DNA from 3 places in the Glutamicibacter protophormiae genome. Region 2 is predicted to be linked to each of the others. Evidence: riboswitches for the same ligand, from Rfam matches in the RefSeq annotation. Region 2 holds a riboswitch; each other region holds the start of a gene.

Region 1 (6,700 bases), 730 kb from region 2:
CAGGCCGCCGGCGGCCGGATCCAGATCATGGCCGGAGGCGGCATGAAGGCCCGGGACATCGGCCCAGCGCTCCGCGCCGGAGCCGCGGCTGTGCACTTCTCCGCCAAGACACAGCATGCCGGCACCATCAGGGTCTCGGAGCAACATGTGGAGCAGCTGCGCAACATGCTGAACGCGCTGACCGATTAAGGAGGCAGGATCCATGAAACGCGAGGAGCGACTTAACCATATCCTCGACCTGCTGGCCAGCCGCGGCCAGATCGATGTCGATGAGATTGTGCAGCAGCTGAGCACCAGCCCGGCGACTGCCCGGCGGGACCTGGATTCCCTGGCTGCGGCCTCGCTGCTGACGCGCACCCACGGCGGGGCGGTCTCCAACTCCGTGGCCTACGACCTGCCCTCGCGCTACCAGCGCGAGGAACACGACGAAGAAAAAGTGCAGGTGGCCAAGGCTGCCGCGGCGCTGGTGGAAAAAGACATGGTCATCGGACTGTCCGGCGGCACCACCACCAAGGCCATCGCCACCGAACTGGGGCTGCGCCAGGAATTGGTCGGAGAACCGGGCAGGGTTACCCTCACCGTGGTCACTAACGCGGTGAATATCGCCTCGCTGTTGGCAGTGCGCCCGCATATCCGGGTCATGGTCACCGGCGGGGTGCTCAACGACCGCTCCTACGAGCTGGTCGGGCCTATGGCACAGGCTTCGCTGGCGAAGATCACTCTGGATCTGTCTTTTGTCGGGGCCAACGGACTGGATGCGCAGACCGGCCCGATGGTAGGAGACGAGATGGAAGCGGCGGTCAACGAGCAGCTGATCCGCCAGTCAGAGCGCAGCTTCGTGGTGGTGGACTCCTCCAAGATCGGACAGCGCTCGTTTGTCATTCTGGACAGGGAACACCTCACCGGGATCATCACCGATACCAAGGTCACCGATGCGCAGCGGGCGGCATTGGCTACAGGCGGCATGCCGGTGTACAGCTAGGCAGACCCCTGTCCGGAAACGGCGGGCGGCCGTCCGAAGTGCTACCGGTTGCGGGCGCCGGCCGCGGCGGCCGCGCGCAGGATGCGCGGGCCGATCTTGCGCATGAGCTTGTCCAGCCGGGGATTGTCGCTGCGCGAGAGGGCATCCGAAAGCCGTTCCAAGCCCATCAGGCCCAGCCAGATCCTGGCCCGGCGGGCCTGCTCGGCGTCCGGGGCGATCTGTTCGACCAGGTCCTGCCCGTGCCACAGCGCCAGGTATGCGGTGTTCAACGCAGGGTCCCAGGCGCAGGCCAGATCCCAGTCCAGGATCCCGACCAGCTTCCCGTCCGCCCAGTGCATGTTCTGGCCCGCCAGATCGCCGTGCACCAGCGAGGGCGGCACCTGATCCAGCTGGGCGATCTGCGCAAACACGGACTCGGCCGCGGTGCGCAGCTGCCCGGACAGGTAGCCCAGGCAGCGGCTCCGCGAGCCGTCGTTCCATCGGCCGCGGAACGCGAACGGCTCGGCCAGGTCCGCGGCCAGCGGTTGGAGGTCCACGGCCGCGAGGTCCTGCACGATCCGGCGCAGCACCGCAGGATCCCCGCGATGCGGTGCGTGGGCGGTGCCGGGGATGAAGCGCAGGGCCACCGCGTTGCGTCCTTCGAATTCGAGCATCGCGCTGCAGGCGGTGGGCACCCGGTATGGCAGCTGCCCTGCCACGAGGTTGTGCAGCCGGATGCTGCGCGGCATCTGGGCGCTGGAGGCTTCGGTACGAGCCATGCGGATGACGGCTTGGTCGTTGGCCAGCAGCACGGTGTGGAACTGCCCGGCCTCATTGACCACCCCGCCCTCCCAGGGCAGCTCGGGGCACAGGGCCCGGCCCAGGTTGATCTCGGCTTCGGTGGCGGGACGGGACACGGCAACTCGCTTCGCGGATCAGGGAAAACAGCCTCTTCAGGCTACCGCATGGCGTGCCGATCGCTGGGTGTCCGCACAGCTTGCGCGGTCTATGATCAAAGACGTGAATGCACAGACCAGCACCCAAACCGTGTACCGGCGCACGCTGAAGATCGAGATCGCGCTGGTGATGGCCCTCTGCCTGGGACAGAGCGCGGTGTACTCGATCATCAGCTTCGCCGACAAGGTCACCAAGGCGCCGCTGTCCGAGCAGACGACCTCGATGAACAACCCGCTGAGCACCCGCGAGTACTTCGACCTGGCCTACCAGCTGCTGGACATCGTTTTCGCCCTGGTTCCCGTGCTGCTGGCGCTTTATCTCATGAAGCGCAGCACCGGCACCACCGTGTCGATGATCGGCTTCGACCTGCGCAAACCCGGGCGGGATACGCTGCTGGGCGCCGGCCTGTTCCTGGCCATGGGGCTGGGAACCCTCGGCGTCTACGCTGCGGGAAGGGCGCTGGGCATCACTACGGCGCTGTCCACCGCTAATCTCGGGGACTACTGGTGGAGCATCCCGGTGCTCATGCTCTCGGCCGCGCGGCATGCGGTGCTGGAGGAGGTCATCATGCTCGGCTTCCTGTTCACCTACGCCAGCAAGCTCAAGCTGGGCCTGTGGACCACGATCATCGCCTCGGCGCTGATCCGCGGCAGCTACCACCTCTACCAGGGCGTCGGCCCGATGATCGGCAATGTTGTCATGGGTGTGGTGTTCGGCTGGGTCTACCACCGTTACGGCCGGGTGATGCCCCTGGTCGTCGCCCACTTCCTGCTCGACGCCATCGGCTTCGTCGGCTACCTGCTGCTCGGCCCGGCAATTGGCATCGGCGCCTAGCCTGGACGTAGCCTTCTGACATGGAAATCATCGAACTCTCCGAGACGTGGGTGGACCAGGCCGTCGAGCTATGGGAACGCACCGGGCTGACCCGTCCCTGGAACGACCCGCAGGCCGATGCCCGCAAGGCCCTCGCCGGTACGGATTCCACGATCTTGGGCCTGGTCCATGGACAGCGGCTCATTGCCACCGCCATGGCCGGCGATGACGGGCATCGCGGCTGGCTGTACTATGTCGCCGTCGACCCGGGCTCGCAGCGCCAGGGATGCGGGCAGCGCATCGTGGAGGCGGCGGCGCAGTGGCTGCGCACCCGGGGCACCGTCAAGGTGCAGCTGATGGTTCGCACCGGCAATGATGCGGTGACGCGGTTCTACGAGAAGCTCGGCTACGAACGCCAGGAGGTCTCGGTGCTGGGCAAGCGGCTGGTTCCCTGACCGGCGGGACATTTGAAGCGCACGTTCAGAAAAAGCGGATAAAGTAACTCCGGTACAAATATCCGCCACTGTGAAGAAACCCTTCCTGATGAAAGAGCATCCGGCAGGGACTTGAAGGGACGACATGCCGTTCGCCGAACTCTGGAGCAAATCGCGCGCCTGCCTGGCACTGATGGCGATGCTGATTCTGACCGAGCTCTTGGCGCTGCTGGTCCCGGTGGAGATCGAAAATACCAGCAGGGAAGGCCTGAGCGTCGTTTCCTCCTTCGGCGTGCTCTTCTGCGGCGCGGTGTTGGGCACCTACGCTGCGTGGGTGGGAAGCCGCTTCGGCGTGCAGGCCCTGCGCCGCGTCCGCGGAGCGCACCGCATCGCGGCGACCGCCCTGAAGCTGTTGGCGCCACCGCTCGTTGTCGGCGCCAGCGCCTACCTGCTGGGCTACGCCACGGCCATGTACCGGATGCGCGAGATAATCTTTCCCGATCCCGGCCTGTTCCTGCTCTCGATGCTCATGATGCTGGGTTTGTGCCTGGGCGGCCTGGGGCTGGGATTGCTGTTCAGGCCGGGGCCGGCCATCACCTTGAGCATCGTGCTGTTCTCTGGGCTGCAGCTCTTTTCGTTGCTGGCGCCGGGCCCGGTGCTCTCCAACATGGCCGGACTTTCTGGATGCTGCAGCCTGGATTACGGGCCGAACCCCGGGGTGATCCAGGCCGTGGCCCTGTGCTACCTGGGCTGGGCGGCGCTCGGTCTCTGCGCGATCTGTCTCAGGGTGCAGGCAGTGGGCAAAACGCTGCGCCGGCTCCTGGCGGTGGCCGGTGCGGCGTCGCTGGCCGTGCTGTGGGGCGGCGGGGCCTTGGCCGCCCAGGAGGCGGGATCCGAGCAGGAGCTGAGCCGTACCTCGCAGTTGCTGTGCGAGCGGCCGGGCGACGGGCACCAATACTGTTTTTGGCCCGACCAGGCCGCGCATTGGGGCGACTGGGGCACGAATATCGTCTCGGGCATTGCCCGCATGGAAGAAGCCAGCGGGATCCGGCAGCCCGAGGTCATTACCAGCAGCAAGGCCCACGCCCTGGCGACTGGAGGACTGCGCCTGGATTTCGAGGACCGTTATTCGCCCGAGTCGGTCATGTGGGAGCTGGTAATGGCAATGGCGGTCAGCCCCACCGAAGAATGCCTGGGCGGTTTGGCGGAAGATCATGTTTTGCCCGACATCGCGGCGGTCGATTCCGAAGCCCAGCAGCAGATGTGGGCGCAGTACGACCTGCTGTACCAATGGTGGGCCGGCAAAGCCGATCGCGACTACCTGGATGACGCGGAAAACCATGAGCTCGCCGGGCTGCGGGACCTGGACGAGCGGGCCCAGGCCGCCTGGGTGCGGCAGGCGGCTGCCGGTATCGAAGACTGCCAGCTGGTGCCGCTGCCCGGTTCCCAGGACGGCCGCGGGCTTTCGGGTTAAAGGACCAAAGGTAGGTGGGGACGCCGTTGTCCCCGCCTACCTTTGGTGTGGTGCCCGGTAATCCTAGAGGACCACCGTGCCCTTGCCGGTCTTGAACGTCACCGACAGGATGCCAGGAGTTCCGTTGGGTGCCTGGTACTTGGTGGTCACCGGCCCGAGATTGACGTTCTCCGGCTGTCCCAGCCATTCAAGCACGCGCTCGCGGGAGCCGGCGATGCTGATCTCGCTGATCTCACCGGTCGGATCCAGCGCGCGCGAGGGATGCAGTTCCTCGGTGCCGTCGTCCCAGCGCAGCAGGTAGGGTACCTGCGGGTCCGCGATCAGCCCCTTGATGCCGATCTGCTGCCAGGTCAGTTCGCGGCCGTCGGGGAACTTGCGGTTCCCGGGAACGGCCTTGCGTTCCAGGCGTTCTTCTGCGCCGCTCAGGTCGTCCAATGAGACGCACCAACCCATCCATCCGCCGCCCAGCTCGGAGCGGGCGCGAACGGCCTGACCGAAGGGAGCCTTGAGGCTGGCCGGATGATTCAGTACCTCGACGACCTCAAGGTACTGGTTGTGCTTCAGCGGGAAAATGACATTGCGAGTTCCAAACCGTGGATGCACGCCTCCCTTGACGAATTCCAGGCCCAGGGACTCTGCAATTCTCTCAGCAGTTGGCATCAGCCCGTCTGGGCCGCATGCGTACGTAACGTGATCTAGCCTCATCATGTGCCAATCATGACAACAATGTGATCCCAGTCTCTACTTAGTCGATCCTAAGACGCGCGTGTCCTTCGAATTCTGTGCGGCAACCGGGCGGATCGCCGTGAATATGACTGATTGAGACTCCGTCCGCGCCGGCGAGTTGTCAAAATATTCGATTCTCAGGCACACTGGAAGCAGGTCATGAGTCCCAGTAACAAGCCCCGGCTTACTGGGCGGCAACCCTCCAACCGCGGTGGGGTGCCCCGGGTGAAGACCTGGCCCTTGAGCTATTCGGCGTCGAGGACAAGCGCGGGTTACCCCTCTGGCAACACCTCCTAGAGGTACTGCCCGGCGGTGTGTGTTCAGTGGTGTACCCCCATAGTTACGGAACTTTTGGAGGCTGCCATGAGCAACAACTGGTCGTTTGAAACCCGTCAGATCCACGCAGGCCAGACCCCTGACCCGGTCACCGGCGCACGCACCCTGCCGATCTACCAAACCACGTCCTTCGTTTTCCCGTCCGCGGAGAGCGCCGCCGCGCGCTTCGCGCTGCAGGAGCTGGAGCCGATCTACACCCGCATCGGCAACCCGACCACAGAAGCCGTGGAAAACCGCATCGCCGACCTCGAAGGCGGCGTGGGCGCGCTGCTGCTGTCCTCGGGGCAGGCCGCAACCACCTTCGCCATCCTGAACATCGCCGAGGCCGGCGACCACATCGTGGCCAGCCCCAGCCTTTACGGCGGCACCCAGAACCTGCTCAAGCACACCCTGAAAAAGCTGGGAGTGCAGGTCACCTTCGTCTCCGACCCGGACAACCTGCAGGAATGGCGCGAAGCCGTCCAGCCGAACACCAAGGCGTTCTTCGGCGAGACCATTTCCAACCCGCGCCAGGACGTGCTGGACATCGAGGGCATCTCCGCGATCGCCCACGAGGCCGGCGTCCCGCTGCTGGTGGACAGCACCCTGGCCACCCCGTACCTGATCCGCCCCATCGAATGGGGCGCGGACATCGTGATCCACTCGGCCACCAAGTTCCTCGGCGGCCACGGCAACGCCATCGCCGGGGTGATCGTGGATTCGGGCAACTTCGACTTCGCCAAGAACCCGGAGCGCTTCCCGAGCTTCAACACCCCGGATGAGTCCTACAACGGCCTGATCTACGCCCGCGACCTGGGTGTCAACGGCATCCTCGGCGCCAACTTGGCCTACATCCTCAAGGCCCGCGTGCAGCTGCTGCGCGACCTGGGTTCGGCTCCGGCCCCGTTCAACGCATTCCTGATTGCCCAGGGACTGGAAACCCTGTCCCTGCGCATCGAACGCCACGTGGAAAACGCGGCCAAGGTGGCCAACTGGCTCGAAGCCCGCGCCGATGTCGAG
Region 2 (6,700 bases):
TCCTCGGCGCCACCGCTGCACTCATGGTTGCAGTCACCGCCGGCTGCGGCGCGGCTACCAGCACCTCCGACTCCAACGCCGGCAACAAGGACGTGGCCGTGGGCGGCCAGAGCTTCACAACCGCGGATGCGGAAACCGCCAAGTTCGGTTCGGACGCCGAAGCCGGCCAGTTCCCCCGCACCGTGACCCACGCCAACGGCACCACCGAAATCCCGGCCAAGCCGCAGCGCGTGGTGGTGCTGGATACCGGCGAGCTGGATGCCGTGCTATCCCTGGGCATCACCCCGGTGGGCATCCCTTCCACCGAAGGCGCGAACTCCGTGCCGAGCTATCTGGCCGACGAGGTCAAGGATGCCAAAACCGTAGGCACCATCCAGGAGCTGAACCTGGAGGCCATCGCCGCGCTGAACCCGGATCTGATCATCGGCTCCCAGCTGCGCGCAGACAAGCTGTACAGCCAGCTCAACCAGATCGCCCCGACCGTCTTCTCCATCCGCCCGGGCTTCCCGTGGAAGGAGAACTTCCTGCTGGCCGGCGAGTCGCTGGGCGAGGAAACCAAGGCGGTTTCAGTGCTGAACGACTACCAGGCCAAGGCCACTGCGCTGAATGAGGACGTGGAGGGCGATCCGAAGATTTCCCTGCTGCGCTTCATGCCGGAGAAGATCCGCCTGTATGCCAACAAGTCGCTGATCGGCGTGATCCTGGCCGACGCCGGATTCTCCCGCCCGGAGAACCAGAACATCGACGACCTGGCCGCTGAAATCTCCGCGGAGAACCTGGCCGATGCCGATGCCGACTGGCTGTTCTACACCTCCTACGGAACGCCCGAGGCCACCGGCGAGAAGGCCGCGGTGGAAGGTCCGCTCTGGGGCCAGCTGCAGGCGGTCAAGGACGAACAGGCCATCCGCGTGAACGACGACGTCTGGTTCCTGGGCCTGGGCCCGACCGGCGCCAACCAGATCCTGGACGACCTGCGCGGCTACCTGGTCAAGTAGCGCCAAAGAAGACGAGCACAGCGGTGCCGCCCTTCATGCAGAAGGGCGGCACCGCTGTGTTCGTCCGGGGATTTCCTAGGCCAGCAGCTGGCGCTTGGAGGAAATCACGCCGGTGTTGAAACCGGCCAGGCGCAGCCCGCCGTGGAAGCGCGCATGCTCGATCTTCACGCAGCGGTCCATGACCACGTTCAAGCCCGCGGCCTCGGCGCGATGGGCCACCTCTTCATGCCAGGTGCCCAGCTGCAGCCACAGGGTCTTCGCCCCGACCGCCAGCGCCTCGTCCAGCACGCCGGGGATGTCGTCATGCTTGCGGAACACCTCGACCAGGTCCGGTGACTCGGGCAGGTCGGCCAGCGACTTGTACACCGGCTCGCCCAAGATCTCGTCCAGTACCGGGTTGATGAAGTACACCTTGTACTTCGAGGAGGACAGCAGGTAGGTGGCCACGAAGTAGCTGGCGCGCGAGGGCTTGTTCGAGGCGCCGACAATCGCGATGGTTTTGGTTTCGCGCAGGATGTTCAGGCGTTCTGCGGCGCCCGGGCCCTGCCAGGTGCGTTCAGCGGTGCTCATTAGTTGGCTCCCTTCGAAGCAACGGGAACGGCGCAGGATGCCCCGTCATAGGTCGGTGCCGCGAAATCGGACTCCAACGAGCCCTCCTGCGAGGCGGACAGCGCCTGGTCCAGGTCCCAGAGGATGTCCTCGACGTCCTCCAAGCCGACCGAGAGGCGGATCAGGTCCTCCGGAACGCCGGCGGCGAGCAGCTGTTCGCCGCTGAGCTGCTGGTGGGTGGTCGACGCCGGGTGCAGCACCAGGGTGCGGGCATCGCCGATGTTCGCCAGGTGGCTTGCCAGCTGCAGCGCGTCGATGAACTTGGCGCCGGCCTCGCGGCCGCCCTTGACGCCGAAGCTGAAGACCGAGCCGACGCCCATCGGCAGCAGCTTGGAGGCCTGCTCGTGCTGCGGGTGGGATTCAAGCCCCGCGTAGTTCACGTAGGTGACGCGTTCGTCGGCTTCCAGCCAGGCGGCGACCTGCTTGGCGTTGGCCAGGTGGTTGTCCATGCGCTGGGGCAGGGTCTCCAGTCCCTGCAGCAGCTGGAAGGCGGACTGCGCCGGCAGCGCCGGGCCGAAGTCGCGCAGCTGCTCGCTGCGCAGCTTGGTCAGGAAGCCGTATTCGCCGAAGTTGGCCCACCAGGAGACGTTGCCGTAGCTGGCCACCGGTTCGGTCATGGTCGGGAACTTGCCGTTGCCCCAGTTGAAGGTGCCGGACTCGATGACCACGCCGCCCAGGGTCGTGCCGTGCCCGCCGATGAACTTGGTGGCCGAATGGATCACGATGTCCGCGCCGTGCTCGATCGGGCGCAGGATGTACGGCGGGGTCAGCGTGGAGTCGACCACCAGCGGGATGTCGTGGCGGTGCGCCACGTCGGCCAGCCCGGCCACGTCCGCGATGTCGCCGGACGGGTTGGCCACGACCTCGGTGTAGACGGCCTTGGTGTTCTCCTGGATCGCGGCCTCGAAATCGGCCGGATCGTTGGAATCGATGAAGGTGGTGTCGATGCCGAAGCGGCGCAGCGAGACGTCCAGCTGCGTGATGGTACCGCCGTAGAGCTTGGCCGAGGCCACGATGTGGTCGCCGGCCTGGGCCAGCGCGGCGAAGGTGACGAACTCCGCGGCCATGCCGGAGCCGGTGGCTACCGCGCCGATGCCGCCTTCCAGCGAGGCCATGCGTTCCTCGAACGCGGCCACGGTGGGGTTGCCGATGCGCGAATAGATGTTGCCGTACTTCTGCAGTGCGAACAGGTTCGCCGCGTCGTCGGTGTCCTTGAAGACGAACGAAGTGCTCTGGTAGATCGGCACCGCGCGGGCGCCGTGCTCGGCATCGGGGGTGCCGCCGGCGTGCAGCGCGCGGGTGCGGAATCCAAACTTGTGGTCTGCCATGGTGGCTTCTGACTCCTTGTCGATACGTTTTTGACCTCCGCGCGGGGCACGGAAGCCATCGAGGCAGGAATCCCGGTTCAATGTCGCTTCAGCGCCGGGTAGGCGGAAAGCAGCTCCATCGTTTCTGGCGGTAGCACCGTATCCACCGGCTGTGGCAGGTTGCTGCGGCGTCATCGAACCAGATCTCTCGGCCGCTCGGGATGGTTGTAACAATCTTCGCAACATGACCGAAAATGACCCAACTATGAGTCGTAACGTTGCGTATTGCTTCCTTTGCCGGAGATTATTCGATACCTTTGCGCTGCGCTTATGCTCGAGTCATGGACACCGCGCTGGCACTGGTACGACATGGGCAAACCGACTGGAACCTGGCTGGCCGCCTGCAGGGCCGCACGGACATCGAGCTGAATGACACCGGGCGCCACCAGGCGCGCAGCCTTGGACGCTTCCTGAAGGGCAGGGGCTGGGACCTGCTGCTGGCCTCCCCGCTGGCCCGCGCGCAGGAGACCGCGGCGCTGATCGCCGAGCAGCTCGGGGCCGAGACCGGCCCGGCGGTGCACCCCCTGATTGAGCGGAGTTTCGGCCCGCTGGAGGGGCGCATCATGGCAGAGGTCAGCGACCTGGAAGCCGCCGAGGTGCAGCACGAGCTCGAAACCCACCGGCAGATCCTGGACCGGGCCCTGCCCGCGCTGCTGCAGCTGATGCAGGAACACGAGGGGCGCAGGATCATGATCGTCAGCCACGGGGCCACCATGCGCGTGATCCGCGATGCGCTCGCCGGCGGCAAGCAAGCCCAAGGCGTCGATAACGGCGAAGTGATTGACATCGACCTGGAGCGGCTGGAAGAAATCGCCGCAGAGCTCGATCCGGTGCGTCTGTAACCGGCTTCTCCAATCGCGCCTTGGCGCCGCGGAGCAAAAAAATTTTCGCTCCCGACCTCACAAACTTCGCCTGCGGTACGTTTACAAGGTGAGAGCCCGCAAGGGGAAGCAGCTGCCGGGAGAGCCATGCAGATACCGTTCGAACGGATCGTCCAAGACCATGGGCTGACCGTGTTGCGCGTGTGCCGCGCCCTGCTTGACGAGCATCGCGCCCAGGATGCGTGGTCGGAAACGTTCCTCTCCGCCCTCAAGGCCTATCCGGATCTTCCGGAGGATGCCAACGTGCAGGCATGGCTGGTGACCATCGCCCACCGCAAGGCCATCGACGAGCTGCGCAAGAACCATCCCGAGGTGTTGACCGAGATGCTGCCCGAGGCAGAAGCCGGCCGGGCGGGGCTGCCCGAAGCCAGGATCATGGATCGGGAACTGTGGCAGGCGCTCAATGCGCTGCCTCCGAAGCAGCGTTTCGTGCTCGCCTACCGGTACTTGGGCGGGTTGAGCTACGCGCAGATCGCACAGGTCCTTTCCGGTTCCGAAGCGGCCGCCCGCCGGGCGGGAAGCGACGGGATCAAGAACCTGCGTGCCCAATGGAAGCATGCACAGATGCTGGAGGAGTTGTCATGAGCGAACGGATTGCAGCCGTCCCCGCGACGCAGGACGAAGCGCGGATCCTGGCGGAACTGAACAAAAAATTTGTTCATGATGCCCGCAGCCAGCAGCTGATCGAAATCTCCTACCGCATTGTCGACAGCCCGATCGGCCGGCTGCTGCTGGCCTCCACCGAGGCCGGGCTGGTCCGGGTGGCCTTTGAAACCGAGGGACATGAGCGCATCCTCGAGGCGCTCGCGCACAAGGTGGGCCCGCGGATCCTGAAGGACGACCGGTCGCTCGACGACGCGGCCAGGCAGCTCGACCAGTACTTCTCCGGCACGCTGCAGGAGTTCAGCCTGCCGCTGGACCTGCGGCTTTCCACCGAGTTCCGCCGGCAGGTGCAGCTGGAGCTGGGCCACATCGCCTATGGGCAGACCCAGAGCTACGCCCAGGTGGCCGAGCACATCGGCAAGCCGAAGGCGGTGCGGGCCGTCGGCTCGGCGTGCGCCACGAACCCGCTGCCCATCGTGCTTCCCTGCCACCGCGTGCTGCGCACGGACGGCTCGCTAGGAGGCTATCTCGGGGGACTGGACATCAAGACCCGGCTGCTGAAGCTGGAGAACCCGGACTTCGACGGCGGCGAAGCCACCCTGTTCTGACAGCTTCAAATCGCAGACTTAACATTCTTTTGTTCGGTCGTTTAGCTAGATGCATAAGTCCTAATACACGTGACCTCAACAAAGCCTCCTGAACAGGACGGGAATCTCCACAATCCCGGGGCTTTCGAGCACGTCCTCTGAGGTGATCATTCCCGAGATCGGCGTGGACCTGAGCGTATTTCTCGTGCGGCGTACTTGGCAACGTGGGCGGAGGTCTGCCCGGGGTAGAACGAATCGGCCGGACGCAGTAAGTCTTCGCATACCAGAGGCGGGGAATCCTCTGTGAACGCTGCGCTGGGCACCGCAGCGCAGAGCGCGACCCGGCAGAAGAACACGTTCGTGGCCGCACGGATTCCACGACTCTACCTGCGCCGCGACGATAACCGGTTGATTCTGGAGGCCGTGCAGACGTTGGTGGAGCTGAACTGGGGGAAAGAGCATAATTGTGCGGGATCGCGGCCTGTCAGAAAAACCAATTGATTCGTACGGAAATGACGTGGGCCAGGATCCGCAGGATATTCATCCGTTTAACTGCCATTCGAGCGCTCCGGCCCATTCAACCGATTAAGCACTTGTGGAATGGTGCGAAGAACTTGATCAGTAATATTCAGCGCGATGATTTAGAACCGACGGTCGCAGCGTTCAAAGACCCTATCCGTGCAAAGGTGTTAGATTGCAGGATCTGAGTAGTTGGCGTTCGGAATTAGACAGTTAGCGTCAAGGATAGTAATATCACGTGAGAAAATTAAGTCTAAATGTTTGTCTAGGTGGATAAAAATGCTGGGTCAAAAGATTCGCGCAGCTGCACTGGTCGCTGTTCTCGTGGGAGGGGGAAGTTTGGTTGCTGCAGCTCCTGCTATGGCTGAAGGTTCCTGGTCTTCGTCAATCACGAATGCCCTAACTGGTTTTAAATCGCGGTCTTGGCAGGACAGCCACAAGGACAAAGCGGCTACCAAAACGGTGTTAAAAACTTGCTCTGAGACATGGGGAAGTTCGAAGCCCGTAGGAAGCGTAACGCTTAACTTATTCGATGAAAGGGGTCTTCTGCCTGACAAGAACATGGGATCTAGGACCAGCAATTGCGGCACTTTCAATTGGGGTGAAATGCAGAGACCAGATCGGTACCATTTTAAGCTTTCCAAGGTGGCTGGCCTCGACAGTGGAGTGAAGCTGACTGCGAAGTCGGTCAAGCAATACTTCTAATGAAGAATATCGAAATATCCGGCGTGGACTACGGCTATGCATCAGAATCGAAAATTTTTCAGAATCTAGATGTTTCGTTTCTTCCGGGAAGAACGGCTCTGTTGGGTCCAAATGGAGCTGGGAAATCTACGTTAATCTCCCTGATGGCTAGTGTGCTTTCGCCTTCTGCAGGGACTATTGAGATAACCCGTGCCAATGGAAACCGGATCACTTCCCGTCAGCTGCGAAAATTTCGTCGGCTCGTTGCTTGGTTGCCCCAAGATTTCTCCCCTGTAGCCGGTCTTAGCGTCATGGAACACGTTATGTACGCAGGGTGGTTAAAAGGGATGTCGCGTAGATTGGCTAAACACGAAGCTCCTTGGGCTGTCCATGCTGTCGGCTTAGATGAATTATCGGGTAAGAAGGCCACGGAACTATCGGGCGGGCAACAGAGA
Region 3 (6,700 bases), 380 kb from region 2:
GCTCTACGGCTGTAAATAAGCCAGTACAAGCTCAGCCGCGGGGGATCACCATCCGCGAATTCTGCCAGACCATGCGGGGACTATCATCTGGGCTTTTTCGTTTGGCTGGGTGGGCGGAGAACGCAGTGATTCATGAAATCCCTTGGAATGTTAGAAACGATATTCGGCACTCCTTCCGCTACACGCACACGTGGTCTTAAAAGTCGGAGCCTATTAGCAGCGAGGGTTCTGACTCTGGCTCTCGACAATACTCACCCCCGATCGGTTGTAGCAATACACGGAATTCTCCAAGTTTATTAATTGGGTTTCACGGATTCGAGGCTCCACCACCCCTTGAGTGCGCGTTTTGGTTCCTTCACTCCTTGAAGCGGTATGCCGCAGTGCGATCCTGAGGAGTAATCGCTCATGTACCCCACCAAATACTCGTAGTCATGTTTTCGAGATTCTGCTGGAAGAGTAAGAGAATTTTTCGCAGCGATCCGGAACTTGCCTCATTATTGGTTTTTGTCCTCCATGCGAGAGTGCAATGGGGCGGGGCACGGCCATGGGCTGCCGCCCAGCTTTTGGAAGTTGCGGGGAGCCCTCTCGGAACCTGAAGACATTCTGAGTGGGGCGGGCTTTGATTTTCTACAGCTTGTAAAATTCGGGGTATGGAAACTCAGAATTTAACGCCATTTGATGCGGTCGTCCTAATGTCCTTCGGTGGACCGGAGAAAAACGAAGATGTTCTTCCGTTTCTCCAGAACGTCACCGCAGGGCGGGGTATTCCCGACGATCGCCTGGTTGAAGTCGGTGAACACTATTACGGGTTTGGCGGTAAATCACCCATCAACGACCAGAACCGCCGATTGCTTGATGCCCTGCGTCGGGAGTTTGAGCGACGTGGAATCACGACTCCAGTACTATGGGGAAACCGAAATTGGGATCCATACCTCACGGACACTGTCCGTGACTTCGCTAAGCGTACGGGAGGCTCGCGATTCCTTGCTATCGATACCTCCGCCTACTCTTGTTATTCATCATGCCGCCAGTATCGCGAAGACTTCGCCAACACTCGGAATGTCCTTGCCCAAGAAGGACTGGCAGTGTCTTTCGAGAAGGTCCGCCAGTACTACAATCACCCTGGTTTTGCGTACGCAGAACTGGACTGCGTACATCGTGGACTAACCAATTTGATCCAAAAAGTCGGCCCTTTGGATCCACAGAAGCATCGCCTGCTCTATGTCACTCATTCCATTCCACTGTCTATGCAGCAAGCTTCTGAACGGCAGACCGCCGGGTATCGCGAGCAGCACCTACAACTGATTAAGTGGATCGATCAGGAACTTGGAGAAAAGCAACCGTTGAGCGCTGAGTTGGTGTTCTGTTCCCGTTCTGGTTCCCCTGAAACACCCTGGCTGGAGCCTGATATTAACGATCGCCTCGAGGAACTCGCCGCCGCCGGGACGGAGGGGGTTGTCGTCGTTCCGTTGGGATTCGTCTCCGATCATATGGAAGTAAAATACGACCTTGATACCGAGGCCGCGCAAACCGCCAAGGACCTAGGGCTGGTCTATGTGCGTGCAGCGACTGTCGGGGTTGACCCGGTGTTCGTATCGGGACTTGTCGACGCCGCGCTGGAACGGTCGGCCCAGCATCGTGGCGAGCCTGTCGATGCTCCGGCGGTCACCCCCGAGGGTCCGTTGAGCCCTGGCAGCGGTTCATGTTCAACGACCTGCTGCTTGGGAAGACAGCAGAAGCCCACAACGCCCAGTTGGGATTCCCTAGCGGACATCGACTGATCCTATTAGTTGATGGAGGAAGTTCGGATATAAGAATTCAGGAAGAATAACGCTCGTGCAGGCCATGAACCACTTGGTTCACGGCCTGCACTTTTCTCAACGATAGACAGTGGACTTCGCAAGAACCGCATTCGCGGATGTCGGATCCGAGAGATCCAACGATCAGGTTGGTGGCGTTGGAGCGAAATTGCCCGCCACCTTCGCGCCGCTACCAAATTGTTTACAGTTGAAGGTTGATATCCGCTCAGGAAAGTACATGAGAGGACGATTGGCAAGCTCGTGAGGAGAGAGTCCCTACCAGCGGTTCGGCTAAGAATTGGGTTCCGAGCAACTCTCCCAATATTGGTGTGACATGCATTGTCATGGCGACACGGGAAGCGCCCAATGATCAAACCAAGCGGCTATTCCAGATCCCGCGAACACCTGTTCAGCCACCCCGGGCACATTCACCCCCAAACACACCGCGGTGATGGGAACCATTCTTATGCCCAGCCAAGGAGGCGGCCTATGCGTCGGCTACGACTCAATGAACGACTGGTCCACCCGCTGAACTCGGATGAGGTCACCAACGAGGTGAACAAATGCTGGGACCTGGGCGCGGGTTCCGCCACGAGCCCCTGACCTGGCCGGGTGGCTGTGCAATATATGGAAGCCAGTTCGAGTTGAGAACCCGTGGTTCAAGGGCGGCAACTTGCACCGGTTGCGCCGTTGATCCAAGAATCCGGGGTTGCTACTGAAACTTGGGGATGCATTACTGCCTATTCGGCTTTGGCCCTGGCATTCTCATTCGGTATCTGTTCGACGTCCGGCGTGCCGTTGGCCGGGCGGAACCGAATCTCGCTGACCAGCGTGCCGAGAACGATCACCGCAGCACCGCACAACGCCAGAGCGGACATCCGGTCCCCGGCCAGACGGCCGAAGATGCCAGCCCACACCGGTTCACCTGCATAGATGATGGTGGCGCGGGTCGGGGAGACCGACTTCTGTGCCCAGTTCATGGTGGCCTGGATCAGGCAGCTTGCGGCACCCAGCCCGACAGCTGGAAGCACCCAGTACCAGGAGAAGGCCGGCGCTGCCTCGCCCACGGCAGGCATCGCAGCGAAGCCCAACAGGCCCGCGACCAGCAGCTGCACCACGGTAACCCGCCCCAAATCGATCTTACGGGCGAAGGCGCTGATCAGAACGATTTCCGCGGCCATGGGAAGGGTACTGAGCAAGGTGGCGAATTCGCCTGGACCCAGTCCCGTGCGCACCGCGTCGGGGCCGGCGAGCAGCAGCAGCCCGACGAACGCCAAGCCTGCGCCCGACAGCATCATGGCGCCGGGGCGCTTGCGGAAGACGGCCCACTGTAGCAGTGGAACCAGCGGGACGTAGAGTGCGGTGAGGAACGCCGAGGTGCTGCTGTTGATGGTTTGCAGCCCTTGCGTCTGCAGGCCGTAGCCCAGGAAAATCATCAGGCCAATCGCCGTGCCGGCACCGAGTTCCAGCCGTGTCATGCCGCGCATGGAGCGGCGGAAAACCAGCGCCGCAGCCAGACCGGCCACGAGGAAGCGGACGCCGACGAAGAACATCGGCCCGCTGTGGCGCATGGCCAGATGGACCAGGAGAAAGGTCGAGCCCCAGACAGCGGTGATGGCAAGCAACGCGGTTTCCTGGCGGCTGATCGAAACATACTGCCGCACCGCGGAAATTCGCATCATTCTGCATATTTTAAAGTGACGATCACCGGACCGGCAAAACCAACGGCTGCCCCAGCTCGGATCCGACCGTGCGCAAGAAGCTGTCGTGGAAGTGCGGGCCCAGCACGAATGCACGTCGATTCCAACCGCTGGCGAATAAATGAATGATTATGAACGCATCAGCTTGGTTCGGGTCGAATGAATACTTGAGTATTTCGATTTAAGAAGCGAAATATTTGACCATATGGCGTAACCGCCCATATCGTTCTAACCAGAATCAAGAGCGTCAGCTATAAGCCCTGGCTTGCTGGCCGGCAACCCTCTCAACGGTAGTGGGGTGCTCCAGGTGAGGATTCGGTTCCACGCAAGAACGCGTGGCACAAGTACCGCACATCGAGTGTGCCAACATCTGGCATCGCGCAGGGGAGTCCGTGCGCCACCGCCGGACGTTCACGCTCGCTGGGCACGACCCGAAGGAATCGAGCCATGTCTTTGAATCAGGATCTTGACCCGCTGACCTTGCGCAAGGTTTTCGCGCAGCATCCATCCGGTGTCGCCGCGTTATGCACCGTTCTCGACGGAGAGAAAACCGGCCTCGTTGCATCATCCTTTACCGTCGGCGTATCGCTGGAGCCGGCACTGGTCATGTTTGCGGTGCAGAAGACTTCCAATACCTGGCCCAAGCTGCGTACCGCGGACCGCATCGGCGTCTCGGTGCTCAGTGAACGCAATGACGGGGTTTGCGGGCAGATTGCCTCCAAGCACGGCGACCGTTTTGCCGGCGTGGAAACCCACGAAACGGAGCAGGGGGCACTTTTCATTCAGGAGTCCACCCTTTGGCTGGAGACCTCAATTTACAACGAAGTGGAAGCCGGAGATCACTGGGTGATCTTCCTGGAGGTGCATGGCCATGATTTCTCCAACCATTCCCCGCAGATCTTCCACGATTCGCGATTTCACTCATTGCCAGTGCCCGAATTCGTTTAACTGATATCACTTGACGCTGCGGCGCGGAGGGAGAACCTTCGCGCCGCAGCGTCATTTAACATCGGGCGTGACGGCTGCCCACGGGGATGGAATGATTTTCATCGCCGACCGCGCGCCGAGCCGCTGGTTTTCATGGCCAGTCGAGCGATTGTGACAGAACGGCTGTCCACAACACTATCCACAGCTTTGTGGATAGCCTGTTGAATAGGGTTGATAACTTGTGAGAAACGCCTAGATTCCGGGTATTTGGCTGTTGATAACGCTTTGGGGGCCTGTGGGTAGTAGAAAAAATTAACCCTCTATCCACAGCTGTGAGAACAGGAATATCCAAGTCAAAGCGTATTTAAGGCCCATTAAGTGGGGTAATCCACAGGGTTATCCCCACGTAGTGAACAGGGGAATCCACAGGTAGGGGTGTGTTATCCACACATTCTGTGGATATCAGGGTTTACCTCTGTTAATAACCCACCTAGTGTTGGCACTGGGAACGACTATCCACAAGGGCTTTGGGCCTAATTGTCGGTTGGTACTGAAACGATAGGCAGTTGCCGTCGGGGCAAGAGTGGTTTCCCAGCGTGTACATAGGGGATGGAAGTGTCTGTAATGAGTGCAGAGCCGATCTACGAAGAACGAGGATCCGATGCGGCGCGCAAGCCGCCGCAGGACATCGAAGCGGAAATGTCAGTTCTTGGCGGCATGATGCTCTCCAAAGATGCCATTGCCGACGTCGTCGAGGTCCTCCGCGGCACCGACTTCTACCGCCCCGCCCATGAAGCAATCTATGAAGCGGTGATCGACCTCTACGGCCGTGGCGAACCCGCGGATGCCGTGACCGTGGCCGACCTGCTGACCAAGCGCAATGAAATTTCGCGCGTCGGCGGCGCCGCCTACCTGCACAACCTGATCCAGCAGGTTCCCACCGCCGCTAACGCCGGCTACTACGCGGAAATCGTGCGCGAACGCGCCGTGCTCCGCCGTCTGGTGGACGCCGGCACACGCATCGTCCAGATGGGCTACTCGCCGGATGGCGAGGTCGACGCCATCGTCAATGAGGCGCAGGCCGAGGTCTACAAGGTTTCCGAGAACCGCGGCAGCGAGGACTACGTGCGCCTGTCCGAGATCATCGAGGGCACCGTCGACGAGATCGAGAACGCCGCCAACGCCGGCGACGGCATCACCGGCGTGCCCACCGGCTTCTACGAATTCGACGAACTGACCCAGGGCCTGAAGGGCGGGCAGATGATCATCATCGCCGCCCGTCCCGCCGTAGGCAAATCAACGTTCGCGCTGGATTTCGCCCGGTCCGCGGCGATCAAGCACAACATGGCCACCGTGTTCTTCTCCCTGGAAATGGGCCGCAACGAGATCGCGATGCGCCTGCTCTCTGCGGAAGCGTCCATCCAGCTGCAGGACCTGCGCAAGGGTTCGGTGGAAGACGCCCAATGGACCAAGATCGCCACCACCATGGGCCGGTTGAACGAGGCCCCGCTGTTCATCGATGATTCGCCGAACATGTCCATGATGGAGATCCGCGCCAAGTGCCGACGACTGAAGCAGCGCAACGAGCTGCGCATGATCATCCTCGACTACCTGCAGCTGATGAGCTCGGGCAAGCGCGTGGAATCGCGTCAGCAGGAAGTCTCCGAATTCTCGCGTAACCTCAAGCTGCTGGCCAAGGAGCTCGATGTGCCGTTGATCGCGCTGTCGCAGCTGAACCGCGGTTCCGAGCAGCGTACCGACAAGCGGCCCATGGTCTCGGACCTGCGTGAATCGGGCTCGATCGAGCAGGACGCCGACATGGTCATCCTGCTGCACCGCGACGACGTCTACGACAAGGAAAACCGTCCGGGCGAAGCCGACGTGATCATTGCGAAGCACCGTGCCGGCCCCACCAAGACCATTACCGTGGCGTTCCAGGGCCACTACTCGCGCTTCAGCAACATGTCCTCCGAGGGCTAGGCGCAAGTAAACATTCCATGGCACCTGCTGGGTTGGCTGACCGCCAACTATAGTGGGTGCCATGTTCGTCTCCCTCCAAGCATTGCTCTGGGGCACCGCGGCCGGATCGGCCCTGCTGATCGGAGCGGCCGCGGCCTGGTGGCTGCGAATTTCCCGGGTCTGGGTCTGCGCCGTCATGGCCTTCGGCGCCGGTGTGCTGGTCAGCGCGCTGAGCTTCGAGCTGGTGCTGGAAGCCTTCACCCTGGGCGGGCTGGCCGCGACCGTCGCCGGGGTCGTGGCCGGCGCCCTGCTCTA

What was found. A riboswitch is a leader RNA that binds a small molecule or an ion and turns the genes downstream of it on or off. The one in region 2 is predicted to bind S-adenosylmethionine.
Region 1: another riboswitch for S-adenosylmethionine. It lies ahead of JQN66_RS04730 (bifunctional o-acetylhomoserine/o-acetylserine sulfhydrylase); the one in region 2 lies ahead of JQN66_RS01310 (O-acetylhomoserine aminocarboxypropyltransferase/cysteine synthase family protein).
Region 3: another riboswitch for S-adenosylmethionine. It lies ahead of JQN66_RS17210 (flavin reductase family protein); the one in region 2 lies ahead of JQN66_RS01310 (O-acetylhomoserine aminocarboxypropyltransferase/cysteine synthase family protein).

What each region holds. Positions count from the first base shown of each region.
Region 1 is NZ_CP069806.1:983,043-989,742, forward strand. Features, by position in the region: gene JQN66_RS04695 (copper homeostasis protein CutC) at 1-189, shown strand, start outside; gene JQN66_RS04700 (DeoR/GlpR family DNA-binding transcription regulator) at 203-982, shown strand; gene JQN66_RS04705 (phosphotransferase family protein) at 1,024-1,878, opposite strand; gene JQN66_RS04710 (CPBP family intramembrane glutamic endopeptidase) at 1,970-2,752, shown strand; gene JQN66_RS04715 (GNAT family acetyltransferase) at 2,773-3,186, shown strand; gene JQN66_RS04720 (hypothetical protein) at 3,311-4,639, shown strand; gene JQN66_RS04725 (VOC family protein) at 4,703-5,347, opposite strand; SAM riboswitch class IV at 5,521-5,639, shown strand; gene JQN66_RS04730 (bifunctional o-acetylhomoserine/o-acetylserine sulfhydrylase) at 5,729-6,700, shown strand, end outside.
Region 2 is NZ_CP069806.1:255,099-261,798, forward strand. Features, by position in the region: gene JQN66_RS01300 (ABC transporter substrate-binding protein) at 1-995, shown strand, start outside; gene JQN66_RS01305 (CoA-binding protein) at 1,071-1,565, opposite strand; gene JQN66_RS01310 (O-acetylhomoserine aminocarboxypropyltransferase/cysteine synthase family protein) at 1,565-2,932, opposite strand; SAM riboswitch class I at 3,045-3,139, opposite strand; gene JQN66_RS01315 (histidine phosphatase family protein) at 3,253-3,813, shown strand; gene JQN66_RS01320 (RNA polymerase sigma factor) at 3,940-4,437, shown strand; gene JQN66_RS01325 (methylated-DNA--[protein]-cysteine S-methyltransferase) at 4,434-5,063, shown strand; gene JQN66_RS01330 (hypothetical protein) at 5,346-5,543, shown strand; gene JQN66_RS01335 (ATP-binding cassette domain-containing protein) at 6,266-6,700, shown strand, end outside.
Region 3 is NZ_CP069806.1:3,688,007-3,694,706, reverse strand. Features, by position in the region: gene JQN66_RS17220 (ferrochelatase) at 651-1,781, shown strand; gene JQN66_RS17215 (DMT family transporter) at 2,540-3,481, opposite strand; SAM riboswitch class IV at 3,736-3,852, shown strand; gene JQN66_RS17210 (flavin reductase family protein) at 3,947-4,447, shown strand; gene dnaB (replicative DNA helicase) at 5,051-6,406, shown strand; gene JQN66_RS17200 (ZIP family metal transporter) at 6,468-6,700, shown strand, end outside.